DNA from 2 places in the Pseudomonas sp. MBLB4123 genome. Region 1 is predicted to be linked to the other one. Evidence: riboswitches for the same ligand, from Rfam matches in the RefSeq annotation. Region 1 holds a riboswitch; the other holds the start of a gene.

What was found. A riboswitch is a leader RNA that binds a small molecule or an ion and turns the genes downstream of it on or off. The one in region 1 is predicted to bind cobalamin.
Region 2: linked by a shared signal. The riboswitch ahead of ACSX1C_RS18825 (TonB-dependent receptor family protein) and the one ahead of btuB (TonB-dependent vitamin B12 receptor) in region 1 are both predicted to bind cobalamin.

The regions. Positions count from the first base shown of each region.
Region 1 is NZ_CP196711.1:454,438-461,685, forward strand. It holds gene ACSX1C_RS02260 (MotA/TolQ/ExbB proton channel family protein) at 1-448, shown strand, start outside; gene ACSX1C_RS02265 (DUF2149 domain-containing protein) at 426-725, shown strand; cobalamin riboswitch at 790-1,025, shown strand; gene btuB (TonB-dependent vitamin B12 receptor) at 1,146-2,993, shown strand; gene ACSX1C_RS02275 (hypothetical protein) at 3,047-3,622, shown strand; gene cobO (cob(I)yrinic acid a,c-diamide adenosyltransferase) at 3,619-4,230, shown strand; gene ACSX1C_RS02285 (cobyrinate a,c-diamide synthase) at 4,342-5,634, shown strand; gene bluB (5,6-dimethylbenzimidazole synthase) at 5,631-6,278, shown strand; gene ACSX1C_RS02295 (cobalamin-binding protein) at 6,275-7,072, shown strand; gene cbiB (adenosylcobinamide-phosphate synthase CbiB) at 7,069-7,248, shown strand, end outside.
Region 2 is NZ_CP196711.1:4,068,073-4,075,320, reverse strand. It holds gene ACSX1C_RS18855 (zinc-dependent peptidase) at 1-99, shown strand, start outside; gene ppa (inorganic diphosphatase) at 176-703, shown strand; gene ACSX1C_RS18845 (sulfite exporter TauE/SafE family protein) at 831-1,601, shown strand; gene ACSX1C_RS18840 (exodeoxyribonuclease VII small subunit) at 1,720-1,962, shown strand; gene ispA ((2E,6E)-farnesyl diphosphate synthase) at 1,959-2,846, shown strand; gene dxs (1-deoxy-D-xylulose-5-phosphate synthase) at 2,979-4,874, shown strand; cobalamin riboswitch at 4,924-5,145, shown strand; gene ACSX1C_RS18825 (TonB-dependent receptor family protein) at 5,246-7,171, shown strand; gene ACSX1C_RS18820 (cobalamin-binding protein) at 7,228-7,248, opposite strand, start outside.

The DNA of each region.
Region 1 (7,248 bases):
GCACCTGCTGGTCGGCTGGCTGCTGCAGCCGGTCACCCTCGGCCTGTTCGCCCTGCTGGCCGTGGCGGTGTGGGATTGCGGGGTGGCCGTCGGCGAGCGCTGCGGCGGCCTGGCCCGCTGGCGCGTCTTGCCGGTCGCGGAGATCGAGCGGCGCGCGCGCCGGCGCCTGGACCGCGCCGACCTGATCGCCCGCATCGGCCCCATGCTCGGCCTGATGGGCACCCTGATCCCCCTGGGGCCCGGGCTGGCGGCCCTGGGCGAGGGCAATGTGCAGATCCTCAGCGTGGCCATGCGAGTGGCCTTCGACACCACGGTGTTCGGCCTGCTCGCCGGGCTGCTCGGCTTCGGCCTGGGGCGCCTGCGCCGGCGCTGGTACGACGAGCTGCTGGACCGGTGCGAGGCCCGGGCGGGCGAGGAGCGGGCCGATGAGCCGGCGCTGGCGCTCTAGCCGTTTCGCCGCGGGCGACGACGACCCCCTCGGCCCGTTGGCCAATCTGGTCGACGTGGTGCTGGTGTTCGCCTGCGGCCTGATCGCCGCGCTGGTGGCGCAGACCGACCTGCTGACCCGGCTCGAGGCGCGCCGGCAGCCGCTGCCGGTTGAGCGCGGCCGCGAGCTGCCGGCCCTGCCCGACAGCCTCAAGGGCCAGGGCGGCGAGGGGTTGGAGAGCGTCGGTCAGGTCTATCGCGACCCGCAGACCGGCAAGCTGATCCTGATCGGCCAGTGAGGCGCAGGAGGGGCCGGCTCCAGGCGATGCGCCGTCGTTTGACGTTGCCGCGCCGAGCCACTACCCTGCGCGCCTTGCTTCAGGTGCCCCCGACGCTGCGCGTCCGGGGGTGAAACAGGGAAGTCGGTGCGCGCGGCGTGTTCACGCCCGCAATTCCGACGCTGCCCCCGCAACGGTAGACGAGCCAAACCAGCGCTTTTGCAACCACTGTGCCCCGGCATGGGAAGGTGCGCTGGCCGGCGATCCCCAGGTGGATCGCCGCTCGTGAGCCCGGAGACCGGCCTGTAGCAGTCCACGGCATCGCGGAGGGCGTTGTCTGGCGGGTGGGCTGCGTCGTTGGCGAGCCGCCCGTCCATTGCTCTCCGTATGCCCTTATCGGCCTAAGTCGCCCGGGTGGGTGCGACGGAGCATGCAGATACAATGAGTAAGTCCCTTCTGACCCCGGCAGCGGCCCTGCTGTGCGGCGTTTCCAGTATTTCCCAGGCCCAGGCGGGCGAGCCCAACCGTTTGCAGGACCAGGTGGTGACCGCCACCCGCACCGCGCAGACCGCCGAGCAGAGCCTGGCGGCGGTCACGGTATTCGATCGCGAGCAGATCGAGCGGAGCCAGGCGGCCTCGGTGCCCGAACTGCTCAAGCGCGTGCCGGGCCTGTCCTTCGCCAACAACGGCGGTCCGGGCAAGCACACCTCGCTGTTCATGCGCGGCACCGAGTCCGACCATGTACTGGTGCTGATCGACGGCATCAAGGTCGGCTCGGTGACCGCCGGCGCCACGGCCCTGCAGGACCTGCCGCTGGAGCTGATCGAGCGCATCGAGGTGGTACGCGGGCCGCGGTCCAGCCTGTACGGCTCCGAGGCCATAGGCGGGGTGATCCAGATCTTCACCCGCAAGGGCTCAGGCGCCGGCGCCAAGCCGTTCTTCTCCGCCGGTTACGGCACCCACGACAGCTACAGCGGCAGCGTCGGGGTCACCGGTGGCGATGGCCAGGGTTGGTACAGCCTGGGGGTGAGCGGTGCGGACACCGACGGCCTCAACGCCAAGCCGATGGACGCCAGCGGCTATGAGGACGATGCCGACGGCTACCGCAACCTGTCTGCCGCGCTCAGCGCCGGCTACCGCTTCGCCAACGGCCTGGAGCTGGACGCCAATCTGCTGCGGGCCAAGTCGCACAACGACTACGACCAGGTCAACCGCCGGCGCACCAGCGGTTTCCACGCCCATGCCGACGGCGAGTCGAATGTGCTGGGCACCCGCGCGCGCTTCGCCCCCCTGGAGCCCTGGCTGGTGACCCTGCAGGCCGGGCGCAGCGAAGACAAGTCCGATGCCTTCCAGGACGGCGCCTTCTACTCGCGTTTCGACAGCCGCCGCGACAGCGTCAGCTGGCAGAACGACCTGAGCCTGGCACCCGGCCATACCCTGACCCTGGGCGCCGACTACCAGCACGACGAGGTCAACGGCAGCACCGCCTACGCCGAGGACTCGCGGGACAACAAGGGCGCCTTCGCCCAGTACCTGGGCGAAGCGGGCCGGCACGACTGGCAGCTGGCGCTGCGTCGCGACGACAACCAGCAGTTCGGCCAGCACGACACCGGCAACCTCGGCTACGGCTACGCCCTGAGCGATGCCTTGCGGGCGACCCTGAGCTACGGCACCGCGTTCAAGGCGCCGACCTTCAACGAGTTGTATTTCCCGGGTTATGGCAACCCGGACCTGGACGCGGAAACCTCCAAGAGTCTGGAGGCCGGTCTGGCCGGCCAGCACGCCTGGGGCCACTGGTCTATCAATGCCTTTCGCACGGTCATCGACGACCTGATCGCCTACGATTCGAGCATCCGGGCGCCGGCCAACGTCGCCGAGGCGCGCATCCGCGGCGTCGAGCTGGTGCTGGCCAGCCAGCTGCTCGGTTGGGACTGGAGCGCCAACTACACGCTGCTGGAACCGGAGAACCGTTCTTCCGGGGCCAACGATGGCAACGAGCTGGCGCGCCGCGCCAAGCAGCTGTTCAACCTGGAGCTGGATCGCCGCCTCGGCGCCTTCAGTCTCGGTGCCAGCCTGCATGCCGAAGGCCAGCGCTACGACGACCTGGCCAACACCAGGGAGCTGTCCGGCTTCGCCACCCTGGATCTGCGCGGCGAATACCGCATCGACCCCGAATGGCGCCTGCAGGCTCGCGTGGCCAACCTGCTGGACGCCGACTACGAGACCGCCGAGGGCTTCAACCAGCCCGGCCAGGCGCTCTACCTGACGGTGCGCTACCAGGCGCTGTAATCCCCCCGGCGCCGACGGGCTGACCCGTCGGCGCCCTCACCAGGAGAACCCCCATGCCCAAGCTGTCACCCTCCCTGCAACTGCTGCTCGGCCTCGCCCTGGCGGCGTTGCTGGCCATGACCCGCGGCCATCACTTCGCCTCGGTCAACCTGCCCAGCGCCTCCTGGGCGGTGTTCTTCCTCGCCGGCGTGCTGCTGACGCCGCGCTGGGTGTTCCCGGCGCTGTTCGTCGAGGCCTCGCTGCTGGATTTCGCCGCCATGCAGTGGGCCGGGGTCAGCGACTGGTGCCTGTCGCCGGCCTACTGGTTGCTGGTGCCGGCCTACGGCTCGCTGTGGCTGGCTGGCCGCCTGTACGCCGGCTGGCACCGCGACAGCCTGCAGAGCCTGGCGCTGCTGGCGGCGACCGTGGCGCTGGGCGCCTTCGTCGCCTACCTGTTCTCCGGCGGCGGCTTCCTGTTCTTCTCCGGGCGTTATGCCGAGCCGAGCCTGGCCCTGCTGGCCGAGCGCATCGCCGTCTATTACCCGCGCTACCTGGGTAACCTGGCGCTCTATATCGGCCTGGCGGCGCTGCTCTACGTCGGAGCCCGCTCCTGGCAACTGACGCAGCGCCGCACGGAGGTGCAGGGATGAGCGAGTCGATGGAGCGCGACGCGCGGCACAAGGCGCGCATGGCGCGCAAGAAGGCGCTGATCGACGAGAAGATCGCCCAGGCCCAGGACGAATACGGCCTGCTGCTGGTGCACACGGGCAACGGCAAGGGCAAGAGCAGCTCGGCTTTCGGCATGGTCGCCCGGGCCCTGGGCCACGGGATGAAAGTGGGGGTCGTGCAATTTATCAAGGGCGCCGCCAGCACCGGCGAGGAGGCCTTCTTCCGCCGCTTCCCCGAGGAGGTCAGCTACCACGTGATGGGCGAGGGCTTCACCTGGGAAACCCAGGACCGCCAGCGCGACATCCGCAAGGCCCAGGAGGCCTGGGCGGTGGCGCGTCGGTTGCTCGGCGACCCGGCCATCGGCCTGGTGGTGCTGGACGAGCTGAACATCGCCCTCAAGTACGGCTACCTGGAGCTGGAGACGGTGCTGGCCGACATCGAGGCGCGGCCGCTGCTACAGCACGTGGTGGTGACCGGCCGCGGCGCCCCGCCGGGGATGATCGAGGCGGCCGACACCGTCACCGAGATGAGCCTGGTCAAGCACGCCTTCAAGGCCGGGGTGAAGGCGCAGAAGGGCGTGGAATTCTGATGCTCCCGCCCCCAATGCACCGGGCGCTTCGTCAGCGCCACTTGCCGTACCCTTTGTACTGTCTGCGCGGCGCTTCCTCGCGCGCAGCGCATTGGTCGACGGGAGGCCGCGGTGAGTGAGAGAAGCTGCCCGGCGCTGCTGGTCGCCGCGCCGGCCTCGGGCCAGGGCAAGACCACGGTCACCGCCGCCCTGGCGCGGCTGCATGCGCGTCAGGGCAAGCGGGTGCGGGTGTTCAAGTGCGGGCCGGATTTTCTCGACCCGATGATCCTCGCCCGCGCCAGCGGCGCGCCGGTGTACCAGCTGGACCTGTGGATGGTGGGCGAGGCCGAGAGCCGCCGGCTGCTGTGGCAGGCGGCGGGGGAGGCCGACCTGATCCTTATCGAGGGGGTGATGGGCCTGTTCGACGGCAGCCCCTCGGCCGCCGATCTGGCGCGGCGCTTCGGCGTGCCGGTGCTGGCGGTGATCGACGGCTCGGCCATGGCCCAGACCTTCGGCGCCCTGGCCCACGGCCTGGCCAGCTTCCAGCCGGACCTGCCGTTCTCCGGGGTGCTCGGCAACCGCGTCGGCAGCGCCCGCCATGGCGAGATACTGCGCGACGCCCTGCCCGAAGCGATCCGCTGGTACGGCGCCTTGCCGCGCAGCGCCGCGGTGGAACTGCCCAGCCGCCACCTGGGCCTGGTCCAGGCCGAGGAACTGGCCGATCTGGATGCGCGCCTGGACGCCGCCGCCGACGCCCTGGCCGCCAGCGCCGAGGTGGCCTTGCCGCCGCCGGTGGCGTTCGCCGCGCCCGAAGCGCGGCGGGTCGACGCGTTGCTGGCCGGGGTGCGCATCGGCGTGGCCTTGGATGCCGCCTTCGCCTTCCTCTACCAGGCCAACCTGGACCTGCTGCGGGCGCTGGGCGCCGAGCTGTGCTTCTTCTCGCCCCTGGCAGACAGCCGGTTGCCGCAGGTCGACAGCCTCTATCTGCCCGGCGGCTATCCCGAGCTGCACCTGGCGCACCTGGAAGCCAACCAGGCCATGGCCGAGGCGATCCGTGCCCACCATCAGGCCGGCAAGCCGATCCACGCCGAATGCGGCGGCATGCTCTACCTGCTCGACAGGCTCACCGACAAGCAGGGGCAGAGCGGGCGGATGCTCGGCCTGCTGCCCGGCGAGGCGACCCTGCAACCGCGCCTGACCGCCCTGGCCCTGCAGGAAGTCCAGCTGCCCGGCGGGCGCCTGCGTGGCCATACCTTCCATCACTCGGCGTTGAGCTGCGAGCTCACGCCCATCGCCCGGGGCGAGTGCCCGAACTACCGGCGCACCGCCGAGGCGGTGTACCGCCAGGGGCGGCTGACCGCCTCCTACATCCACTTCTACCTGCCGTCGGATCCCGCGGCCGCCGCCGAGCTGTTCCAGCCATGAGCGAGCTGGCCTTCAGCGCGGCGGAGCGGGCGGCGGTGTACCGGGCCATCGCCGAGCGCCGTGACATGCGTCACTTCTCCGGCGGGCGAGTCGAACCCGAGGTGCTGGCGCGGCTGTTGCAGGCGGCGCACCAGGCACCCAGCGTCGGCCTGATGCAGCCCTGGCGGTTCATCCGCATCACCCGCCCGGAACTGCGCCAGGCCATCCAGGCCCTGGTGGAGGCCGAGCGACAGCGCACCGCCGAGGCCCTGGGCGAGCGCGGCGACGCCTTCATGCGGCTCAAGGTCGAGGGCATCGGCGACTGCGCCGAGCTGCTGGTGGCGGCCCTGATGGACAAGCGCGAGGCCCATGTGTTCGGTCGTCGCACGATGCCGGAGATGGACCTGGCCTCGGTGGCCTGCGCCATTCAGAATCTCTGGCTGGCCGCCCGCGCCGAGGGCTTGGGGCTCGGCTGGGTGTCGCTGTTCGAGCCCCAGGCATTGGCCGAGTTGCTGGCCATGCCGCCCGGCAGCCAGCCGCTGGCGCTGCTGTGCCTGGGGCCGGTGACGGCCTTCTACGAGGCGCCGATGCTGGTGCAGCAGGGCTGGACCGAGCCGCGAGCGCTGAGCGAGCTGTTGTTCGAGGACCAATGGGGAGCGTCATGAAAGGCCCGCAACGCATCGCCTGCCTGTCCACCGAGACCTGCGAGACCCTCTACCTGCTCGGCGAGCAGCAGCGCATCGCCGGCATCTCCGGCTTCACCGTGCGCCCGCCCCAGGCGCGTCGGGACAAACCGAAGATCAGCGGCTTCAGCACCGCGCGGATCGACAAGATCCTCGCCGTGCAACCCGACCTGGTGCTGGGCTACTGCGACCTGCAGGCGGATATCCTCGCCGAGCTGGCGCGCGAGGGCCTGGAAGTACACCTGTTCAACCAGCGCGACATCGCCGGCATCCTGCACATGATCGAGACCCTCGGTGCCCTGGTGGATGCCCGCGAACGCGCCGCCCGCCTGGTCGCCGAACTGCAGGCCGGGCTGCAGGCGATCCGCACCAGCGCCGCGCAGCTGCCCCGGCGGCCCAGGGTGTATTTCGAGGAGTGGAACGAGCCCCTGATCAGCGGTATCGGCTGGGTCAGCGAGCTGATCGAGCTGGCCGGCGGCGAGGACTGTTTCGCCGAGCTGGGCCGCTTCAAGCGCGCCCGCGAGCGCATCATCGAGGACCCGCAGGAGGTGGTGCGGCGCGACCCGCAGCTGATCATCGGCTCCTGGTGCGGCAAGCGCTTCCGCCCCGAGCAACTCGCCGCCCGTCCCGGTTGGGACGCCATCGCCGCGGTGCGCAGCGGCCAGCTGCACGAGATCAAATCCGCCGACATCCTCCAGGCCGGCCCGGCCGCCCTGACCGATGGCGTGCGTCAGTTGCACGCCTTGATCCGCGGCTGCGTGGAGGCGGGCCCATGAGCCTGGTGTTCGGCGCGGTCGCCGGGGTGGCGCTGGACGCCGTATTCGGCGAGCCCAGGGGTTGGCATCCGCTGGTGGCCTTCGGCCGCCTGGCCGAACGCCTCGAACGGCGCCTCAATTCGGCCGGGCGCGGCTGGCGCAGCCACGGGGTCACGGCCTGGTGCCTGGCGGTGTTG
Region 2 (7,248 bases), 890 kb from region 1:
TACCGCCAGGACCCACTGGCGCGCCTGCGCCACCTGCAAGGCACTCACCCGGACTACCGGAGCAGCGCCAAAGAGAGGCCGACCGCGACCAATGGCTAGGCATCTCGGCGTAGCAAGCGCCGGGGAATGTGCCTATAATCGCGCCACTTTTTTGGCCACCCCCGGGAGTCGCCCCATGAGCTACAGCAAGATTCCAGCAGGCAAGGACCTGCCGAACGACATCTACGTCGCCATCGAGATCCCGGCCAACCACGCGCCGATCAAATACGAAATCGACCACGACACCGATTGCCTGATGGTCGACCGCTTCATGGCCACCCCGATGTTCTACCCGGCCAACTACGGCTTCATCCCGCACACCCTGGCCGACGACGGCGACCCGCTCGACGTGCTGGTGGTCACCCCCTACCCGGTGGCGCCGGGCTCGGTGATCCGTGCCCGCCCGGTGGGCGTGCTGCACATGAGCGACGAAGCCGGCGGCGACGCCAAGCTGGTCGCCGTGCCCCACGACAAGCTGACCGTGCTGTACAAGGACGTTCAGGAATACACCGACCTGCCGGCCCTGCTGATCGAGCAGATCAAGCACTTCTTCGAGAACTACAAGGATCTGGAGAAGGGCAAGTGGGTCAAGGTCGAAGGCTGGGGCGGCGCCGAAGAGGCCCGCGGCCTGATCAACAAGGCGGTCGCGGCTTACCAAAAATAAGCCCTGCCCACCCCCTAAAAGCCGGCCACAAGCCGGCTTTTTTATGCCTGCGATTCACGCGAGCCGAGCCCGCTTGGCCGACGGCACCGGGCTGGGTAAGCTCCACTCTTTTGCCACGGACAGCCCCATGAGCCCGAGCGATATCCTGCTGCTGATCCTCGCCGGTTTCGCCGCCGGCGGCATGAATGCCCTGGCCGGGGGCGGCACCTTCTTCTCCTTCCCGGCCCTGCTCGCCGCCGGCCTGCCGCCGGTCACCGCCAACGCCACCAATGCCGTGGCGCTGTGGCCGGCCAGCCTGGCCGCGGCCTGGGCCGCCCGCGGCAGCCTGCGCCCACTGGGGCGTTACCTGCTGCCGCTGCTACTGGCCGGCCTGCTTGGCGGCCTGGGCGGCGGCCTGCTGCTGCTGGCCGGCGGCGACGAGATCTTCCGTAACCTGATCCCCTGGCTGCTACTGGCGGCCACCGCGCTGTTCGCCGCCAGCCCCTGGCTCAGCCGCGCCCTGGCCGCCCGCCGCCCGCCCGCCGCACAGCCGCCGCACGGCCCGCTGTCGCTCGGCGCCCATGTCGGCGTGTCGATCTACGGCGGCTACTTCGGCGCCGGCATGGGCATCCTGCAGCTGGCGGCATTCGCCATCGAGGGCCACCCCCTGGCCCGGGCCAACGCCCTGAAGAACCTGATCTCGGCGGTGATCTACAGCATCGCCACGGTGACCTTCGTGGTCGCCGGGCGGGTCAGCTGGGCAGAGCTGGCGATCCTGCTGAGCGGCGCCACCCTCGGCGGCTATGCCGGCGGCGCCCTCGGCCAGCGCCTGCCGCCGGCCCTGCTGCGCAGCCTGGTGATCGCCGTGGGCGGCGGCATGACGGCCTATTACTTCTGGGCCACCTACTTCGCCGGCTGAGCGGCGCCGGGGCTTCGCGCGGCCAGACAGGACCGGCCGGTTTGCCCGCAGGCCGCCGCTCTGCTAGTGTCGCGGCGGTTACACACCCTGCCAGAGCCCCCGCCAGAGACCGTCCGCCATGGCCCGCAAGAAAGCCGCGCTCGACTTCGAGCAGTCCCTCACCGACCTGCAGAACCTGGTCGAACGCCTGGAAAGCGGCGAGCTGTCGCTGGAAGATTCGCTGACCGCCTTCGAGCAGGGCATCCGCCTGACCCGCGACTGCCAGGCCGCCCTGACCCAGGCCGAACAGAAGGTGCAGATGCTCCTGGAGCGCGATGGCGAACTGGAGCAGGCGCCCTTCGACCCGGAGCGGCCGGCATGATCGCGGACTACCAGGCGCAGTGCCAAAGGCGCGTCGATGCCGCACTGAACGACCTGCTGCAGCCACCCAGCGAAGCGCTGCAACGGCTCTACCAGGCCATGCGCTACAGCGTGGTCAACGGCGGCAAGCGGGTGCGCCCGCTGCTGGTCTACGCCGCCTGCGAGGCCCTCGGCGGCGAGGCCCAGCAGGCCGACGGCGCCGCCTGCGCGGTGGAGCTGATCCATGCCTACTCCCTGGTCCACGACGACCTGCCGGCGATGGACGACGACGACCTGCGCCGCGGCCAGCCCACCACCCACAAGGCCTTCGACGAAGCCAGTGCCATCCTCGCCGGCGACGGCCTGCAGAGCCTGGCCTTCGCGGTGCTCGCCGACGAGCGCTGCAACCCGCACGCCGCCGAACTGCGCCTGGCGATGGTCGCCTGCCTGGCCCAGGCCGCAGGCCCCGCGGGCATGGTCGGCGGCCAGGCCATCGACCTCGGCTCGGTCGGCCAGCGCCTCGACCAGGCGGCCCTGGAATCCATGCACCGGCACAAGACCGGCGCCCTGATCGAGGCCAGCGTGCACCTCGGCGCCCTGGCCAGCGGCCGCGCCGACGAGCGTGCCCTGCTGGCCCTGCAGGCCTACGCCCGAGCCATCGGCCTGGCGTTCCAGGTGCAGGACGACATCCTCGACGTGGAGAGCGACACCGCCACCCTGGGCAAGACCCAGGGCAAGGACCAGGCCAACCACAAGCCGACCTACCCGGCCCTGCTCGGCCTCGAACAGGCCAAGGCCTACGCCCTGGAGCTGCGCGACCAGGCCCTGCATGCCCTGCGCCCGTTCGACAGCGGCGCCGAGCCGCTGCGCGAGCTGGCCCGCTATATAGTCGCACGGCGCCACTGAGGCAGGCGCCGGCCGTCCGGCGCCCGCCCATGGGGCTGGGCCGACTCCCCCGACGCCACGGACTTATGGCTTAAAGCCTGGCATCGCTTTCGGGTAAACTGCCGCATCTTTTTGCCTATAACGATTCGCCCGATGCCGACGACCTTCGATGAGATTCCCCGCGAGCGCCCGCTGACGCCCCTGCTCGACCGCGCGAACACGCCGGACGAACTGCGGCGCCTGGGCGAGGCCGAACTGGAGGCCCTGGCCGACGAGCTGCGCCAGTACCTGCTCTACACGGTCGGCCAGACCGGCGGGCACTTCGGCGCCGGCCTCGGGGTGATCGAGCTGACCATCGCCCTGCACTACGTCTTCGACACCCCGGACGACCGTTTGGTGTGGGACGTCGGCCACCAGGCCTATCCGCACAAGATCCTCACCGGGCGCCGCGAGCAGATGAACAGCCTGCGCCAGAAGGACGGCATCGCCGCCTTCCCGCGGCGCAGCGAGAGCGAGTACGACACCTTCGGCGTCGGCCACTCCAGCACCAGCATCAGCGCCGCCCTGGGTATGGCCATCGCCGCCCGCATGCAGGGCAGCACGCGCAAGTCGGTGGCGGTGATCGGCGACGGCGCGCTGACCGCCGGCATGGCCTTCGAGGCGTTGAACCACGCCTCCGACGTGGGGGCCAACATGCTGGTGGTGCTCAACGACAACGACATGTCGATCTCGCGCAACGTCGGCGGCCTGTCCAACTACCTGGCCAAGCTGCTCTCCAGCCGCACCTACGCGAGCATGCGCGAGGGCAGCAAGAAGGTGCTGTCGCGCCTGCCCGGGGCCTGGGAGATCGCCCGCAAGACCGAGGAACACGCCAAGGGCATGCTGGTACCCGGCACCCTGTTCGAGGAACTGGGCTGGAACTACATCGGCCCGATCGACGGCCACGACCTGCCGACCCTACTCGCCACCCTGCGTAACATGCGCGACCTGGAAGGCCCGCAGTTCCTCCACGTGATCACCAAGAAGGGCAAGGGCTTCGCCCCCGCCGAGGTCGACCCGATCGGCTACCACGCCATCACCAAGCTGGAACCGATAGACGCCAAGGCCGCGCCGAAGAAAGCCGGGGGGCCGAAGTACTCCAGCGTGTTCGGCCAGTGGCTGTGCGACATGGCCGCGCAGGACCGGCGCCTGGTCGGCATCACCCCGGCGATGAAGGAAGGCTCGGACCTGGTGGCCTTCAGCGAACGCTACCCCGAGCGCTACTTCGATGTGGCCATCGCCGAGCAGCACGCCGTGACCCTGGCCGCCGGCATGGCCTGCGACGGCGCCAAGCCGGTGGTGGCGATCTACTCGACCTTCCTCCAGCGCGCCTACGACCAGCTGATCCACGACGTGGCGGTGCAGAATCTCGACGTGCTGTTCGCCATCGACCGCGCCGGCCTGGTCGGCGAGGACGGCCCGACCCACGCCGGCAGCTTCGACCTGTCCTACCTGCGCTGCATCCCCGGGATGCTGGTGATGACCCCCAGCGACGAGAACGAGCTGCGCCGCATGCTCACTACCGGCTACCGGCACCTGGGCCCGGCGGCGGTGCGCTACCCGCGCGGCAGCGGCCCCAACGCCCCCACCGAACCGGGCCTGGAACCCCTGGAGATCGGCAAGGGCGTGGTCCGTCGCCAGGGCAGCCGGGTCGCCCTGCTGGTATTCGGCGTGCAACTGGCCGAGGCGCTGAAGGTTGGCGAGGCGCTGGACGCCACGGTGGTGGACATGCGCTTCGTCAAACCCCTGGACGAGGCCCTGGTGCGCCAGCTGGCGGCCGAACACGAGCTGCTGGTGACCGTCGAGGAAAACAGCATCATGGGCGGCGCCGGCAGCGCGGTCAGCGAGTTCCTGGCCCAGGAGAACCTGCTCAAGCCGGTGCTGCACCTGGGCCTGCCGGACTACTACGTCGAACACGCCAAGCCGGCGCAGATGCTCGCCGAGTGCGGCCTGGACGCCGCCGGCATCGAGGAATCGGTGCGCCAGCGCCTGACCAGGCTGCAGGGCTGAGCAGTCGACAGGCTGCATTGTATTAGCCGCCGCGGCGCTGATGCTGCGCGGCGCTTCGTTTGTCCGAGGTCGCGGTAACAACCGCGTGAAAAGGGAAGCAGGTGCGTGGCCGGCCAGTTCGACCGCCACAAGGCCTGCGCTGCCCCCGCAACGGTAACCGACGGTGCTCGCCTGCGAGCACGGGTTTTCCCGACACACCACTGGGCTCGCCCGGGAAGGTGGGAAGACCCCAGTCGGCAGCCCGGAGACCTGCCTCGGCGCGATCTGACTGGTGTTGCGGAGGGCATCACCGTCAAGCACCGGCGGCCGCCTCCTCGCCCGTGCTTGTCCCTGCCCTCCTCGAAAGACTTCTAACTTTTGAGGATTGATCGATGAAACTGTCCCGCCTCGCCCTGGCCGTGACCCTGACGCCCGGCCTGACCCAGGCCGCAAGTCCCGCCGAACCCTATCAGGCGCCGCCGCTGGTGGTGACCCGCGGCACTCCACTAAGCACTCCCGCGCCTAGCAGCGTGGCGGTGATCACCCGCAAGCAGATCGAAACCAGTGCCGCCAGCAGCCTGGTGGAAGTGTTGCGCACCCAGGCCGGCCTGCAGATCCGCGACACCCTCGGCGACGGCAACCGAGTCGCCATCAGCCTGCGCGGTTTCGGCGAGAACGCGGCCAACAACAGCCTGGTGCTGGTCGACGGCCGACGCCTGAACAACCCCAGCCAGCAGGCAGCCGATCTCAACAGCGTGCCCCTGGCCAATATCGAGCGCATCGAGATCATTCGCGGTGCCGGCAGCATTCTTTACGGCGACCAGGCCGTCGGCGGGGTGGTCAACATCATCACCCGCACCCCGTTGGAGAACGAAGCCTATGTGGAGACCAGTCACGGCAGCCATGACCTGGAAGCCTATCGTGGTCATGCCTTCCGCCAACTGGGCGGCGGTTTCTCGCTCTACGCCAACGGCGAAGCGCGGCATGCCGACGGCTACCGCGACAACAACCACGCCAGCTACAGCAACGCCTTCGCCCGCTTACGTCACGACCACGAGGGCGGCTGGCTGCTGGCCGAGTACCAAACCATCGATGACGAGTTGCGCTTGCCCGGCGCCCTGAGCGAGAACCAGCGCCGCGCCGACCGCAAGACCAGCTTCAAACCGCGGGACTTCAGCGACAGCAAGACCCAGGTCAATCGCTTCGCCGCCCGCCAGGCACTCGATGACACCTGGACGGCCGACTTCGACTACAGCTACCGCGACAGCGACAGCGTAGGCTTCCTCTCCGCCCCCTTCACCCAGGGCACCCGCGTCGAGACCCTGAGTCCACGCCTGACCGCGCACTGGGACAGCGCGCTCGGGCGCAGCGAATGGCTGCTCGGCCACGACCACATCACCAGCGACTACGAACTGGCGTCCGCCTTCGGCACCACCCGCTTCCGCCAGACCCTGCGCGACTGGTACAGCCAGCTCAGCCAGCCCCTGGGCCACGAGTTGACCCTGACCCTGGGCTATCGCGCCAGCGAGGCGGAGGATCGCAATCAAGGTCTTGGCCTGCGTCACACCGATCGGGAGGACAGCACCAGCCTGGGCCTGAGCTGGCAAGCCGATACCCACACCCGCCTGTTTCTCAAGCGCGAGGACGTACTGCGCTTCGCCAACGTCGACGACAACGGCTTCACCTCTCCCGGCACTCGCTTCCTCGAGCCGCAGACGGGGGTGTCATGGGAAGGCGGGATCGAATGGCAGGATGCCGTGCAGCGCTACCAGCTGAGCCTCTATCGTCTCGACCTGAAGAACGAAATCGCCTTCGACAGTGCCGCGCCCGGCCCCTTCGGCCCGGGCGCCAACGTGAATCTGGATGACACCCGTCGCGACGGCCTGCTGCTCGAAGGGCGGCGCCAATTCAACGACCGCCTGAGCCTCAATGGCCAGTACAGCTTCACCGACGCACGCTACCGAGGGGGTAACTTCAAGGACAACGACGTGCCTTGGGTCGCCCGGCACACGGCCAGCCTGAGCCTGAGCTACCTGCTAGTGAAGGGGCTGGCCGGCTACGTCGAGGCCAACTACACCGGCCCACGTTACCTCGCCAGCGACGACGCCCATGCCCTGCCCCGCGAAGGTGGTTATACCCTGCTCAATCTCGGCTTGAGCTACGACTATCGACAGTTCAGCAGCAAGTTGAGGGTCAACAACCTGACCGGCAAACGCTACGACAGCCATGCCGGCCACAATGCCTTTATTGCAGGCAATAAGGCGCTCTATCCAGCACCGGAAGAAGAAGTGCAACTGAGCGTCGGCTACCGCTTCTAATCCCCCAGCATCGGCAGCCAGGCCCCGCGATCGCGGGTCCTGGCGCACTCAGAGCACTACCGAGCCTCGGCCAACAG